Regions from separate parts of the Amycolatopsis albidoflavus genome, predicted to be linked through region 2. Evidence: riboswitches for the same ligand, from Rfam matches in the RefSeq annotation. Region 2 holds a riboswitch; each other region holds the start of a gene.
The links. Region 2 has a riboswitch for S-adenosylmethionine ahead of ABD156_RS28520 (methionine ABC transporter ATP-binding protein). Riboswitches for the same ligand answer to the same signal wherever they lie in the genome.
Positions count from the first base shown of each region.

Region 1: another riboswitch for S-adenosylmethionine. It lies ahead of ABD156_RS36610 (aminotransferase class V-fold PLP-dependent enzyme); the one in region 2 lies ahead of ABD156_RS28520 (methionine ABC transporter ATP-binding protein).
Region 3: another riboswitch for S-adenosylmethionine. It lies ahead of thrC (threonine synthase); the one in region 2 lies ahead of ABD156_RS28520 (methionine ABC transporter ATP-binding protein).

Region 1 covers NZ_BAAAHV010000022.1:754,876-759,727, reverse strand. Annotated here, with positions in the region: gene lspA (signal peptidase II) at 1-357, opposite strand, end outside; gene ABD156_RS36615 (hypothetical protein) at 456-929, shown strand; gene ABD156_RS36610 (aminotransferase class V-fold PLP-dependent enzyme) at 1,217-2,548, opposite strand; SAM riboswitch class IV at 2,589-2,703, opposite strand; gene ABD156_RS36605 (potassium/proton antiporter) at 2,800-4,278, opposite strand; gene ABD156_RS36600 (ArsR/SmtB family transcription factor) at 4,379-4,852, opposite strand, start outside.
Region 2 covers NZ_BAAAHV010000017.1:205,354-210,205, reverse strand. Annotated here, with positions in the region: gene ABD156_RS28530 (resuscitation-promoting factor) at 1-722, shown strand, start outside; gene rsmA (16S rRNA (adenine(1518)-N(6)/adenine(1519)-N(6))-dimethyltransferase RsmA) at 815-1,657, shown strand; SAM riboswitch class I at 2,237-2,327, shown strand; gene ABD156_RS28520 (methionine ABC transporter ATP-binding protein) at 2,544-3,557, shown strand; gene ABD156_RS28515 (4-(cytidine 5'-diphospho)-2-C-methyl-D-erythritol kinase) at 4,098-4,852, shown strand, end outside.
Region 3 covers NZ_BAAAHV010000022.1:317,045-321,896, forward strand. Annotated here, with positions in the region: gene ABD156_RS34585 (ComEC/Rec2 family competence protein) at 1-1,668, shown strand, start outside; gene thrC (threonine synthase) at 1,693-2,958, opposite strand; SAM riboswitch class I at 2,972-3,105, opposite strand; gene holA (DNA polymerase III subunit delta) at 3,237-4,208, shown strand; gene rpsT (30S ribosomal protein S20) at 4,382-4,642, opposite strand.

The DNA.
Region 1 (4,852 bases), on a different contig from region 2:
CGCCCAGCCGACCGAGCGCAGCCTGCGCGAGATCCACACGATGGCGATCACGACGCCGGTCGCGACCAGCGCGAGCACCCAGGTCATGCCGGTCGCCATCGAGAACGCGGCACCCGGATTGCGGATGACCTGCAGGTAGATCAGCCCGCCGAGGATCGGCTTGGGCTCTTTGCCCTCGAGATTGGCGACCACGAGGTTCTTCGTGAGCAGGTCGATCGCCCACAGCAGCGCCGCGACCGCGAACACCACCCAGACCCGCCGTTTGGGCAGCGGCGCGCTTTCCTCGGCAGCCCCCTGCTCAGGCGGTTCCGCAGACGGCTCGACCTCGGATTCGGACGGCGAAGGATCGGTGCTCACACCCCCATTGTCCACAACCGCGCCCAACCAGGTCACAGCGGCAGTCCCGGACCCAAATTCAGTCGTCTCGCCGCGCCCCTCCCCGCCATCCTCACTGCATGCCCGCCGAGATCCCCGCCCCCGCCGTAGCCGCCGCCTGGATCGCCCTGGACCTCTCCCCCACGAACGACCTCCCCCTGTGGGCAGCCCACTGGCTAGCCGAGGGAGAGGACGGCGAACACCTACGCCACCTGGCAGGCCTCTCCCACACCGAACCGCGGGAAATCCACGACGTGCAACAGTCCGCCCTAGCCGACTGCCACACCCCCATCCCCACCCCAGCCGACGCAGCCCAAACAGCCTTCACCCACCTGGCCCAACTGCTCCTGAACGGCCACCTAACCGAACGCGCCCTGCTGAACGACCTGCACACCATCATCGTCCGCACCAACTACTCCGACAGCGTCGTCAACCTGCCGCTAGCGCAAGCCTGGATGCTGGACGAAGAATGGGACCAGCCCTGGGGCCGCCCGGAAGAGCAAATCAAAGAAGCAATCCACTCAGCCTGCAACGCCCAACTAGCCCACCCCTAGACCCGGCAACCCCAACTCGACCACACCCAGCCCAGCAAACCCAACTTGCCAACACCCAGCCGGGCAAACCCAACTTGCCCACCACGCGGGATCGCGCCGGCGTTTGGGGGCTGCCCGGCGTGACAGGCCGAAGGCCCCTCACGCCGGGCAGCCCCCAAACGCCGGCTTAAAAGCGATCCCGCCCGCGGCGGCGGAGCCGACGCCAAAAACACAGCTTGGTGAGCAACCCCCGAAACCCGGCCCCACCACCCCGGCACCCGCAAACCGGCACCCGCAAACCGGCCTAATCAAACACAAAACCCCGGCAACTCCCGAGTATCCCCCACCGGCGCCCACCGCCCGTCAACCTTCGCGTACTCCCACCGAGCTCCCCGAGCCACGATCTGCCGCAAAGCCAGCACCAACCGGTCCACGTGCTCCTCGGTACTCCCCAACCCGAGACTCACCCGAACCGCCTGCTGCCCCTCGCCGCCGGCCTCGCGAATCAACCGCCGAGCAGCCACATGAGCGCAGAACGCCCCGTCCCGCACCCCAATCCCGTACTCAGCCGACAACACCGCCGCCAGCCACCCAGGCTCAAACCCGTCGACAACAAAACTCACCGTGCCAACCCGATCCACCGGCGCGTCAAAGAACCGCAACTCGGCACACCCAGGCAGCCCGGCCAGCCCCTTGCGCAACCGCTCCAGCAATGCAGCCTCATGCGCCCCGATGGCCTCCCACTGCGCCGCCAACTGCTCGCAAGCCACCCCCAACGCATACACCCCAACGGTATTAGGCGACCCAGCCTCGTGCCGCTCCTCGCCGCTGTTCCACACGACAGCTTCCTCAGTCACCAGCTTGGTCGCCCCACCACCGGCCAGATACGGCTCAGCAGCCCGCAACCAGTCACTGCGCCCGACCAACGCCCCAGCCCCGAACGGCGCGTACAGCTTGTGCCCGGACAACGCCACGTAGTCGACATCCAACTCCCGCAACGAAATCCGCCGATGCGGAGCCAACTGCGCGGCGTCAAGAGCCACCCGAGCCCCATGCTTCCGAGCCACCGCGGCAATCTCCGCCACCGGCAACAACTCACCAGTCACATTCGACGCCCCAGCGACAACCACCAACCGAGGCCCCTGCGGACATTCCGCCAGGGCTTCGTCCACAACGGACACCGCAGCAAGCCGAGTGCGCGGCAACTGCACCCGCCGGACATTCGGCCCGCGCCAAGGCAGCAACGCCGCATGGTGCTCACTGTCGAAAACAACCACAGAAGTCTTACGCGGCAACGCTTTCGCCAGCAGATTGAACGCATCAGTCGTATTGCGAGTGAAGATCACCGAATCCCCACTACGAGCGTCCACAAACCGACGCAACACACCACGAGTCCGCTCGTACAACCGCGTAGAAACCTGCGAAGCGAACCCAGCACCACGATGCACGCTGGCATACCAGGGAAGAAACTCGTCCACCGCCGACCGGACCGCGTCCAGACAAGGCGCGCTGGCCGCGTGATCAAGATTGGCGTAACCGATGTCGCCGCCCGTCACCAACGGCACCCGCAGCGACGCACCGGCCACAGGGGGAACGGCAGGAACAACAGTTTCCGTGGACCGGTCGAGTGCGAGAGTCATGACGGCGCCTCCTCGGCGTTCCGGGGGACCCCCGGCGAGGGGCCCGCGCTTGCCCGTCGCGCTGCGCGACCGGCCTGGTCCTCACCCGGGGCACCCCACCGCGGTAGGAGGGTTGCCGGCCAGCAAGCCGGGGCTTCGCGCTGGCACTCATGACCTGAAACCGACGATAGCGGACAACCGGCGAAAGAAACCAGCCCCGTCTCGTGATCTGAGACAGCGGTCACAAGCAGTGTCCACAAAGGACAGAAGGATCAGGCCCCGGATTCCCCGTGCCAGCGGGCGAGGCGGCCAGCCCGGTCGACCGCCCGGATCCGCCGTTCGGTCGCGTCGCGGTCGGCGGCGGTCGTGACCACCAGAAGCTGGTCTTCGACCTGCAACCGGCTCGTTTTCTGCGGCGTGAAGCCCGTACCGCCGCGCACCACGAGACTGACCGTCGCACCGGCGGGCAGCCGCAGCTCCGACAGGTACACGCCGTGCAGCTTCGAGCCCTTCTGGATGCGCACTTGCAGCAGTTCCGCGCCGAGTTCGTCGAGCGGCGCGGAGTCGACCTCGATCTCGTGCGCCTGCGCCGCCTTCGTGAGCCCGAGGATCCGCGCAAGCGGGCTGAGCGTCGCGCCTTGCAGCACGGTGAGCACGATGACGAGCACGAAAACCGCGTCCACGAGCCGTTGCGCGCCGGGCACGCCTTCGGACAGCGGGATCATCGCGAGCACGATCGGCACCGCGCCGCGAAGGCCGGCCCAGGACAGGAACGCCTGATCTCGCCAGGGCAATTGGAACGGCAGCAGCGACAGGACCACCGACAGCGGCCGGGCGAGCAGCAGCACCACCGCGCCCGCGACGAGGCCCGGAATCAGCGCTTCGAGCAGCCGGGTCGGCGACGCGAAAAGGCCGAGCAGCACGAACAAGCCGATCTGCGCGAGCCAGCCGAGCCCTTCGGCGAACGACAGGGTGTCCGACCGGTGCGGCAGCTTGGAGTTCCCCAGCACCAGGCCGGCGACGTAGGTGGCGAGCAGGCCGGACGCGTGCGCGAGCTGCCCCGAGGAGTACGCGAGCACGCACACCGCCACCGTGGCGAGCGGATACAGACCGGTGGCCGGGAGCGCGGCCCGGCGCAGCGCCTGCGCGCCCAGCCAGCCGAAGGCGAGGCCGAGCACGAGACCGGTGAGCAGCTCGTAGACCACCAGCAGCGGCAGCGACCAGTCGACCGCCTCGCCGGACGCGAGCACGACGACCGCGATGTAGGCGGGCGCGTCGTTGATGCCGGATTCCAGTTCCAGCGCGCCGACGAGCCGTTTGCCGACCCCGGCGGTGCGCAGCACGGAGAACACCGCCGCGGCGTCGGTGGACGCGAGGACCGCACCCCACAGCAGGGCGAGCCGCCAGTCGAGGCCGAGCAGCCAGTGCAGAGCCGCGCCGGTGACCGCGATGCTGATCACCACGGCCACTGTGGACAGCAGGATTCCGGGCCCCAGCGAGGGTTTCACCGCGGACCAGCGCGTGGTGAGCCCGCCTTCGGTGAGGATCAGGACGAGCGCGGCGAGCCCGAGCGACTGGGTGAGCGCCGGATTGTCGAAGCGGATGCCGAATCCGGCCTCGCCGAGCACGACGCCGATCCCGAGATACAGCAGCAGCGACGGGAATCCGAGCCGGATGGACACCCGCACCGCGACGACCGAGACGACCAGAACCAGCGCGCCGACGCCCAGCACCATGGGAAGCTCGTCCATTCGCCCGCCTCCCTCCCGGTCGCCCGCAGGCGTCCAGAATAGTGAGGCAGTGTCCGGTTCCCGAGCGCGCACCACCGGTGCGGGGGACCACCAACGTGTGTTACGACGCCTCGGCGGCACTCACCGTCGCGAGATCGACACCGAGCGCGGCGAACGGTCCCCTCGCGCCCGGCAAAACCCGGACCGCGCGCTGCTGGTCCCGGGTCAGCCATCCCGCTTCGACCGCTCGCTCCAGCACCGCCGCCGGGACCGCGCCGGCGAGGTGCTCGCGCCGCTCTGTCCAATCCAGACAGTCGCGCAGCAGCGGCCGGCGCGGCCGATCCGGGACCGCCACGCCGAGATAGGCCAGCACCTCGCGTCCGGTGTCGGTGAGCGCGAGCCCGTCCGACACGTCGATCAGCCCCCGATCGACCATCCCGTCCCGCAACGCGACCCCGAGCGTCCCCGCCAAATGGTCGTAACAACTGCGCGCGAAGGACAATCGCTGTACCCGCAACGAAGTCCGCAGCCCGGACGGCCGTTTCAGTTCGGCATGCTGCGCCAGATGCTCGATCAACTCCGCAACCCGCGGATT
Region 2 (4,852 bases):
TGCCGTCGTCCGGCGAACTGCCGCTGGAGGGCTCGACCGTCCAGGTCAAGACCCTCAAGCACATCACGCTCTTCGACGGCACCAACGCGCCCCGCCAGGTGAGCACCAACGCGGTGACCACCAAGGAGTTCGTCTCCGACCTGAAGCTGAACCTCGGCCCGGACGACGCGATCGACGGCGGCCTCGACGTCAGCCTGAAGAACGGTGCCGAGGTCCACGTCAGCCGCATGGGCGTGTCGATGGTCAACCAGGAAGAGACCATCGACCCCGAGGTGCAGAAGGTCGACGACCCGACGCAGCTGCAGGGCCAGCAGAGCGTCGACGACCCGGGCACGCCGGGCAAGAAGCTCGTGACCTACAAGGTCACCAAGAAGAACGGCGAAGAGATCTCGCGCGAGCAGATCTCGGAGAAGACCCTGGTCGAGGCCAAGGCCAAGATCATCAAGGTCGGCACCAAGAAGCCGCCGGCCCCGGCCATCGGCGACACCGGCGTGTGGGACCGCATCGCGCAGTGCGAGTCGGGCGGCAACTGGTCCATCAACACCGGCAACGGCTACTACGGCGGCCTCCAGTTCGACAAGCAGACCTGGGCGGCTTACGGCGGCACGCAGTACGCGCCGACGGCCGACAAGGCCACCCGCGAGCAGCAGATCGCGACCGCCGAGAAGGTGCGCGACGCGCGCGGCGGCTACAGCGCCTGGGGTTGCGGCTACAAGGCCTGAGCACTCTCTGATTTTCCGGCAGGCGGCCGGGAGCCTCGCGCTCCCGGCCGCCTGTTTTCGTCCGCTGCGTCGTCGCTGGGTAGGCTCGTGCGGTGGTGGAACTGCTGGGGCCTGCCGAAATCCGCGGGCTGGCCGACGAACTCGACGTCCGGCCCACGAAGAAGCTCGGGCAGAACTTCGTGCACGACCCCAACACGGTCCGCCGCATCGTCGAACTCGGCGGCGTGCGGCCGGGGGACGTCGTGCTGGAGGTCGGGCCCGGTCTCGGGTCGCTGACGCTGGGCCTGCTCGCCGCCGGCGCTCAGGTCGTCGCCGTGGAGATCGATCCGGTGCTGGCCGCCCGCCTGCCGCAGACCGTCGCCGAGCGCGCCCCGGAGGCAGCGGAGCGGCTGACCGTCGTCGGTGCCGACGCGTTGCGTGTGCGGGCCGCCGATCTTCCGGCTGAGCCGGTGTCGATCGTGGCGAACCTGCCGTACAACGTCGCGGTACCGGTGGTGCTGCACCTGCTGGCCGAGTTGCCGTCGCTGCGCAGCGGACTCGTGATGGTCCAGACCGAGGTCGCCGATCGGATGGCGGCCGGGCCGGGCAGCCGGACTTACGGCGTGCCGAGCGTGAAGCTCGCTTGGTACGGACCGGCGCGCAAAGTCGCCGCCGTGCCGCGCGCGGTGTTCTGGCCGGTGCCGAACGTCGATTCCGCGCTGGTGTCGTTCACCCGGACCGACCCGGTGTCCGGGGTGGATCGCGCGCGGTTGTTCGCGGTGGTCGACGCGGCGTTTTCGCAGCGGCGCAAGACTTTGCGGGCCGCGCTCGCCGGGTGGGCCGGTTCCGCGGAGCGGGCCGGTGAGTTGCTCGCCGAAGCGGGGATCGACCCGAAGACGCGCGGGGAGCAGCTCGACGTGCACGCGTTCGCGCGGATCGCGGCTGCCGGAAACTGACCCCCTCCCACGGCGCTCGCTTGTGACGTCCAACTGCGGCGGCGTGGCGGGTATTCCGGGAGCGGGGCTTCGATTTCGGTGCGTGGCCTGATGATCTCGCGTCGTCGCTGATCGTGGATCATTCCGAGGTCTCGTAGCTACTCTCGGTCATCGCGCGATGGCGGCTGAGATGGCCGGTTACCTGTGACGGGCGGCTCGTCAAGGCCATGGCATTCGGGGGAGCTTGATTGCTCCCCGGACCGGATTGTTCAGCGACGCCGGTTCGAGGTGCTTCGCTCCGCTGACCTATCTCGACCCGGTCGCGGGCCCGCGGCCCCCGGCCTCGAAGCCCGCGGCCACCGGTCACTTGACAACGGGAAAACTCTTGTTCCACAAAGATTCTTGATCGTCCACAGTGGAACGAACTAGTTCGCCGCCCGCCGCCGGAGCGAGGGTTCCGCAGGTCGGGGCAATGTTCGGGGACCGAGGTTCCGGGTTTCCGGGTCTTGGACGCCGTGTTCCGATATGCGGGCACCACCAGACGTGTGATCTGCACCAACGCGCTTGCGTTCAGCCAATGGGATCGGCTTTACTCGAAAGCGTCCATCCCGAGCGACTGAGAGACCTGGCTCGCCGAAGTCGCAGCAACCACCCTCCGCAGGGCAGGTGCTACCGCCAGGACCGATGGAGGCTGTTTTCGATGAAGAGGGTCACCCGCCCGCTCCTGCTGACCCGCCGGCGCGTAGTCGACGAAGGTCGCCGCTCGGTATGTGCGTGTCAACGCTCCATGGTCATCGCCTGATCGTTTTTCCCGCAGTTTCTTGCGCCGTCCACTGTGGACGGTAATTCGATGACGCCTTGGCGCGCCCGGATCCGGCGCCGCGCCTCGTATGCCTGGAGCCCTTTCGTGATCACTGTCGAAAACGTGTCCAAGTCCTTTCCCTTCCACGGAAATCGTGTCGCCGCGCTGCGCGACGTGAGCGTTGACGTGCAAGCCGGCTCGCTGTTCGGGATCGTGGGTCCGTCCGGCTCCGGCAAGTCGACCCTCGCCCGTTGCATCGCGCTGCAGGAGCGCCCCGACCGCGGCGTCGTGCGGCTCGACGGCCTCAACACCGCGACGCTGGACGGCAAGCGGCTGCGGGAGATCCGCCGCCAGCTCGGTGTCGTCGGGACCAAATCGGAGCTGCTCGCCGAGCGCACCATCGCGGGCAACATCGCCAGCCCGCTGGAACAGCTCGGCGTCGACGGCCCGCAGCGGCGCAGCCGCGTCGGCTCGCTGCTCGACCTGGTCGGCCTCACCCCGCGCGCCGCGCAAAAGCCGGAAGAACTCACCGACGGCCAGCTCCGCCGGGTCGCGGTCGCCAAGGCGCTCGCCGCCGGACCGGCCGTGCTGCTCGCCGACGACCCGACCGCCGGGGTTTCGGCGGAAGACGCCGGCGCGGTGCTCGCCGTGCTCGACCGGGCGCGCGCCGAACTGGGCGTGACGGTCGTCGTCACCACGCCGGACGCCGACGTCGTCCGCCGGGTCTGCGACGACGTCGCGGTGCTCGACAACGGCGCGATCGTCGAACGCGGCACGGTGCTCGACCTGATCTCGACGCCGGACAGCTGGACCGCGCAGGCGGTGCTGCCGTCGATCGAGACCTCGCGCACCCAGTCCGCGAAGTACGACCGCGCGGTCGACGTCGTGCTGATCGGGTTTGCGTCGGTGGGTGCGTTGCTGCCTGAGGCGGCTAGTCGCTTCGATGTCGAACTTGCCACTATTGGGGGTGGCCTCACTCGTATTGGGGATACGCCGATCGCTCGGTTCCGGTTGGGGGTGCGCGGGGAGCGGGCTGAGGCTGCGCTGTCGTGGATTTCTGATCGGGGGGCGTTTGTTAGTCAGGTGGTTCGTGGGCCGCAGAGTGTTGTGGCGGCTTGAGGTTTTGGTTTGACGTAAGGCGTTCGCGGGCCGCTCCGGGTATGGGGCGGCCCGTGGTGGTTGGGTTGGTGGGGCAGGTCACCAGCTGTGTTTTTGGCGCCGGCTCCGCCGTCGCGGGCGGGATCGCTTTTAAGCCGACGTTTGGGGGCTGCCCGGCGTGAGGGGCCTTCGGCCTGTCACGCCGGGCAGCCCCCAAACGTCGGCGCGATCCCGCGTTGTGGTCCAGGTCCGCATTGAGGGTTTTTGTGAGGTGGTTGATTTTTCGCCACCGTCACCGCCACCGTCACCGCTGCTGCCAACGCGATCTGCGGCGTGGGGATGATCTGCGCGGGCGCGGTCCGGAGGTCTGTGGGGGTGGCGCGGGGGAAGGGTGCGGCGTTTGCGGGTGTGGCATTCGCCGTCGCGGAGTTGTCACCGGGGCCAGTTTTTTGGGGCGGGTGTCCGGACTGTTGGGACGGGTGTCCTGAAGTCCGTCGTGAAATCTGGGCGGGTTTTTCTCCTGGTGAGCCTTGGCGGGGCGGTGCCACGTAGGCTGGACGGGTGCTCGCAGTCGTTCCGCCTCCAGTCACCGTCCGGGTCCCGGCCAAGGTCAACCTGCACCTGGCCGTGGGGGACCTGCGGGCGGACGGGTTTCACGAGCTGGTCACTGTCTTCCAGGCGCTTTCGCTCACCGACGAGGTGACCGTCGCGGCCGCCGACGAGCCTGGGCTTGAGGTGTACGGCGAGGGGGAGCGCACGGTGCCCACCGACGGCACCAACCTCGCCTGGCGCGCGGCGTGCGAGCTGGCCTCCTACTCCGGACGGCCGGACGCGGATGCGCCGAAGGTGCGAATCGTGCTGCGCAAGGGCATTCCGGTCGCCGGCGGCATGGCGGGCGGGAGCGCGGACGCGGCGGCGGCGCTGGTCGGGCTCTCGTCGCTGTGGAAGCTCGACATCACCCGCGACGAGCTGGCCACCATCGCCGGGAGCCTGGGCAGCGACGTGCCCTTCGCGCTCTACGGCGGCACTGCGCTCGGCACCGGCCGCGGCGAGCAGCTCGTGCCGGTGCTCGCGCGGCACACGTTCCACTGGGTGCTCGCCTTCGACGAGGAAGGCCTGTCCACGCCCAAGGTGTTCGGCGAGCTCGACCGGCTGCGCGCCGATGGGAAGCCGCCGCGGATCGGGTCGCACACTCCGGTCGTAGAGGCGCTCGCGTCGGGGGATCCTCGCCAGCTTGCCCTGCTGCTCGGCAATGACTTGCAGGCGGCCGCGGTGTCGCTGCGGCCCGGTTTGCGCCGCACGCTGCGCGCCGGAGT
Region 3 (4,852 bases), on a different contig from region 2:
AGTGCGTTGCCGCAGCGGGTCGAAAGCGAGTTCACCGCCTCCGGGCTCACCCACCTGATGGCGGTGAGCGGCGGAAATCTTGTCATCATCGGCGGAGCTGTCCTGCTGCTGTGCCGATTGGTCCGCGCAGGGCCAAGGTTTTCCGCAGCGGCGGCTGGCGCCTGCCTGGCGGGATTCCTCGTCCTGGTGGGTCCTGAGCCGAGCGTGGTGCGGGCCGGTGTCATGGGCGGTATCGGTTTGCTCGCGCTGGCTCTCGGACGACGTGGTTCAGCGCTGCCCGCACTGGCGTTCGCGGTGTGCGTCCTGGTGGCGTGGGATCCGACGATGGCGGCGAATTTCGGCTTCGCGCTCTCTGTTCTCGCGACGGCCGGGCTGGTGCTGCTCGCGCCGCGCTGGGCGGATTCGCTGGTACGACGGGGAGTTCCATCCGGTTACGCCGAAGGCCTCGCCGTCCCTCTTGCCGCTTTCGTGGTCACCGCACCAGTCATCGCCGGAATGGCGGGCACGGTCAGCCTGGTCTCGGTCGTCACCAATGTCCTTGCGGCGCCAGTGGTCGCGCCGGTCACCGTGCTAGGTGTGCTCTCGACAGTCGTCGGGCCGTGGTGGCCAGGTGCCGGGCAGGTGCTGATCCGTCTAGCGGACCCGGAGGCGCGGTGGCTGATCACTGTCGCCCGACACGGCGCGAGGGCACCAGGGGCGGCGCTGTCCTGGCCCGGCGGCTGGTGGGGCGGATTATGCGCGGCGGGCCTGCTGGTCGTAGTCGTGGTGGCGGCAAGGTTTCGCCGACTTCGGCTGCTGGTGGCGATCGGACTGGTTGTTGTGCTGCTGACGGTCGTGCCGGCCAAAGTCCTGGCCCCCGGTTGGCCGCCGGGCGGCTGGGCGATGGTGGAATGCGATGTCGGACAGGGAGATGCGGTAGTTCTCGCGACTGCCGAGCCCGGCCGTGCCGTGGTCGTGGATACCGGGCCGGAGCCGGGGCCGGTCGACGAATGCCTGCAGAGGCTGGGAGTCGAACGGGTGCCGCTGCTCGTGCTGAGCCATCTGCACGCGGATCACATCGGTGGTCTCGCCTCGGTCTTCGACGGACGGGCAGTCGGTGCGATCGCGGTCGGGCCCGGACGTGCTCCGGCGTGGGCGTGGCAGTCGGTTTCCGGCGAAGCGCGGCGTCGTGGCGTGCCGCTCGTGCAGTTGAGCGAGGGGCAACGCCTGGAATGGCCGGGATTGTCACTGGACGTGCTAGGTCCGCGCTACGCCACTGCTCGGTCACCTGCGTTGCAGGACGGCACGATGATCAACAACAGTTCGGTGGTCCTGCGCGCCGACACCTCGGCTGGCCGGGTCTTGCTGACCGGAGACGTTGAACTGGCCGCGCAAGCAGACCTGCTCGCCGAGGGCGTCGATTTGCGGGCTGACGTATTGAAGGTGCCGCATCACGGCTCGAGATATTCGCTGCCGCAGTTCCTCGCGGCGGTGCGGCCGCGCACGGCGCTGATCAGTGTCGGCGCGGGCAACGGGTACGGACATCCGAGCAAGTCCACAGTGGACGTTCTCGGCACGATGGGAGTGCTGGTCACCCGGACCGATATCGACGGCGACACCGCCGTTCTGCCCGCGGGAAACGGACCGGCGGTCGCGCGCCGAGGCGAGCCGCGGGGTCCGCCGAGGTAAGGCGGCGGACCCCGGGCCGGCGGGTCAGTAGCCGAGCGCCTTGGCGACGGCTGCGGCGGACGGCGGCACGGTGGCCTTCGGGCCGATGTGGTTCTCGACCGCGTCGAGGGTCTTCAGACCGTCACCGGTGATGAGGAGGACGGTTTCGGCGTCCGGGTCGAGCTTGCCGGTTTCGACGAGCTTCTTCGCGGTCGCCACGGTGACGCCGCCCGCGGTCTCGGTGAAGATGCCTTCGGTGCGCGCGAGCAGCCGGATGCCTTCGACCACCTCTTCGTCGGTGACGTCCTCGATCGCGCCGCCGGTGCGGTTGACCACGTCGAGCACGTACGGACCGTCGGCCGGGTTCCCGATCGCGAGCGAGCGGGCGATCGTGTCCGGCTTCACCGGCTGGACCACGTCGTGGCCGTTGCGGTACGCGGTGGAGACCGGCGAGCAACCGGTGGCCTGCGCGCCGAACACCTTGTACGGGCTGGCGTCCACGAGACCGAGCTGGCCCAGCTCGCGGAAACCCTTGTCCACCTTGGTGAGCTGGGAACCGGAGGCGATCGGCACGACGATCTGCTCGGGAATGCGCCAGCCGAGCTGCTCGGCGACCTCGTAGGCGAGCGTCTTCGAGCCCTCGGAGTAGTACGGGCGGACGTTGACGTTCACGAACGCCCACTTCGGGTGCTCGCCGGCCAGTTCGGTGGCGAGCCGGTTCACGTCGTCGTAGTTGCCGTCGACGGCGATCAGGTCGCCGTCGTAGACCGCGGTGGTGAGGATCTTCGCGCGCTCGAGGTTCTTCGGGATCAGCACGACCGACCGCCAGCCGGCGCGGGCCGCGGCGGCCGCGGTCGCGTTGGCCAGGTTGCCGGTCGAGGGACACGCGAGGACCTCGAAGCCGAACTCGCGCGCGGCCGCGAGCGCGACGGCGACCACGCGGTCCTTGAACGAGTGCGTCGGGTTGCCGGTGTCGTCCTTGACCCACACGCTCTTGAGGCCGAGCTCCTTCGCGAGCCGGTCGGCGCGCACGAGCCTGGTACAGCCGGGTTCGGTGTTCGGGGTCTCCTCGACGGTCGAGGGGACGGGAAGGAGTTTCTTGTAACGCCAGATGTTGCGCGGGCCCGCCTCGATGTCCTCGCGGCGGACGCGGCCGAAGTCGTAGGCGACCTCGAGCGGCGAGAAGTCTTCGGCGGAGACGAATTCCGGAGCGAGCGGCTGCCGGTGCCCTTCTTCCTTCGACACCAGTTCGACGGCCGGACCGAGGTCGATCGTCTTGTTGGCGGAGGTGGCGCTGAGGGCTGCAGTCATCGCGAGGTTCCTTTCCTCATCTGCCCCGCCGAAGCGGGCCGGAATTGGCACCGTGGTCGTCAGCTATCCCGCGATCGCGGGATGACAGGCTGTACGCCGGTTGCCGGGGCTTCGTCGGGCCGTTCCCTCTGCCCCTCTGGATGAGCGGTATTCGGTTGTCGGAGCGCCGGTGGGCGCGTCCTCGGCTACACCGTACGACATCCCGATCAGCTCGTGCCACGGAGGCGGCCCACATCACCGGGGCGGACGGCCCGGCGGCCGGGTGAGAGGATGACGAGGTGACCACCGCACCCGCGCCGCTGCACCTCGTCACGGGCGAGGAAGAACTGCTCATCGAACGGGCTGTGCGAGCTTCCCTCGACGCGGCCAAGGCCGCGGACCCGACGGCGGACCTCACGCGGACGCGGGTGTCCGATCTCACACCGCCCGTCCTGGCTGAGCTGGTCAGCCCGTCATTGTTCGCCGAAGGGCGCGTGATCGTGCTGGAGTCGGCGCAGGACATCTCGCAGGAGCTGTCCGACGCCGTCCTGGCGTACGTGAAGGCGCCGGCCGACGGCATCGTCCTCGTGGTCGTGCACAGCGGCGGCGGGCGGAGCAAGGCCGCGAAGGCCCTGCCGGGCGCGTTGAAAAAGGCGGGCGCGGAGATCACCGAATGCCCGAAGCTCACCAAGCCGGCCGAGCGGGAGGCGTTCGTCCGCAACGAGGTGCGGCGCGCGGGCGGCAAGATCGACGGCGCGGGCCTGCTGGCGCTGCTCGACTCGGTCGGCTCGGACCTGCGCGAACTGTCCTCGGCGGCGACGCAGCTGGTCGCCGACACCGGGGGAGTCATCGACGAGCAGGCGGTCCGCCGCTACCACACCGGACGCGCCGACGTGACCGGCTTCGCGGTCGCGGAGAAGGCCGTCGCGGGAGATCGGGCGGCTGCGATGGAGTCGCTGCAGTGGGCGATGCAGCTGGGCGTTCCGCACGTCCTGGTGGCCGACGCGCTAGCTGACGCGGTCCGCACGATCGCTCGCGTGTCCGCCGCCGGCCGCGGCAACCCGAACCAGATGGCGGGCGAACTGGGCATGCCGCCGTGGAAGATCCGCAAGGCGCAGGGCCAGTCGCGCGGCTGGGGCCAGGACGGCCTGGCGACCGCGATGCGCGTCGTGGCGCGGCTGAACGCCGAGGTCAAAGGTGCGGCGGCCGATGCGAACTACGCCCTGCAGCGCGCGGTCCTCGAGGTGGTCGCGGCCAAGGGAGACCGCTGACGCTCCGGCGAAATGCGGCTCTGACCGGCTGCGGCGTTCGGTTCCGCCGCACGCCATGATGACCGCTGGCTAAGAGGTGCGGTCAGCCGTCATCGGTGCAAGGTAATCCGCGATTCCCGGACACGGAAAAGGCCCGGCAGCCGAAGCCGCCGGGCCTTCCGGAAAGACTGCGCTCAGAGCTGGTTCGCGCGCTTCGCGAGAGCCGACTTCTTGTTCGCGGCCTGGTTGGCGTGGATGACGCCCTTGGTGACGGCCTTGTCGAGCTTGCGAGCAGCGTCGCGCTGCAGTTCGAGGGCCTTGTCCTTGTCACCGGCTTCGGCGGCCTCGCGGAACTTGCGGATCGCGGTCTTCACCGAGGACCGGATCGCCAGGTTGCGCTGCCGCGCCTTCTCGTTGGTGTCGATGCGCTTGACCTGCGACTTGATGTTGGCCATGGAGGCGTTCCTCTTTCACTCGGTGAAGGTCGCTGCCGCGTTCGCGTGGCTCCGGATCAGTCCCGAGGGACTGCCGGGTTTCCTCCCTGACGGAATGCCGCACGGCAACAATCGAAAATCTTAACAGCCCTGCTCGCGGCCCTGGAACGGGCCCCGGAGCCGATAACCGTTCGGCATCCCGCCCGCGTCTCCGTTACGGTGGATTTCGGT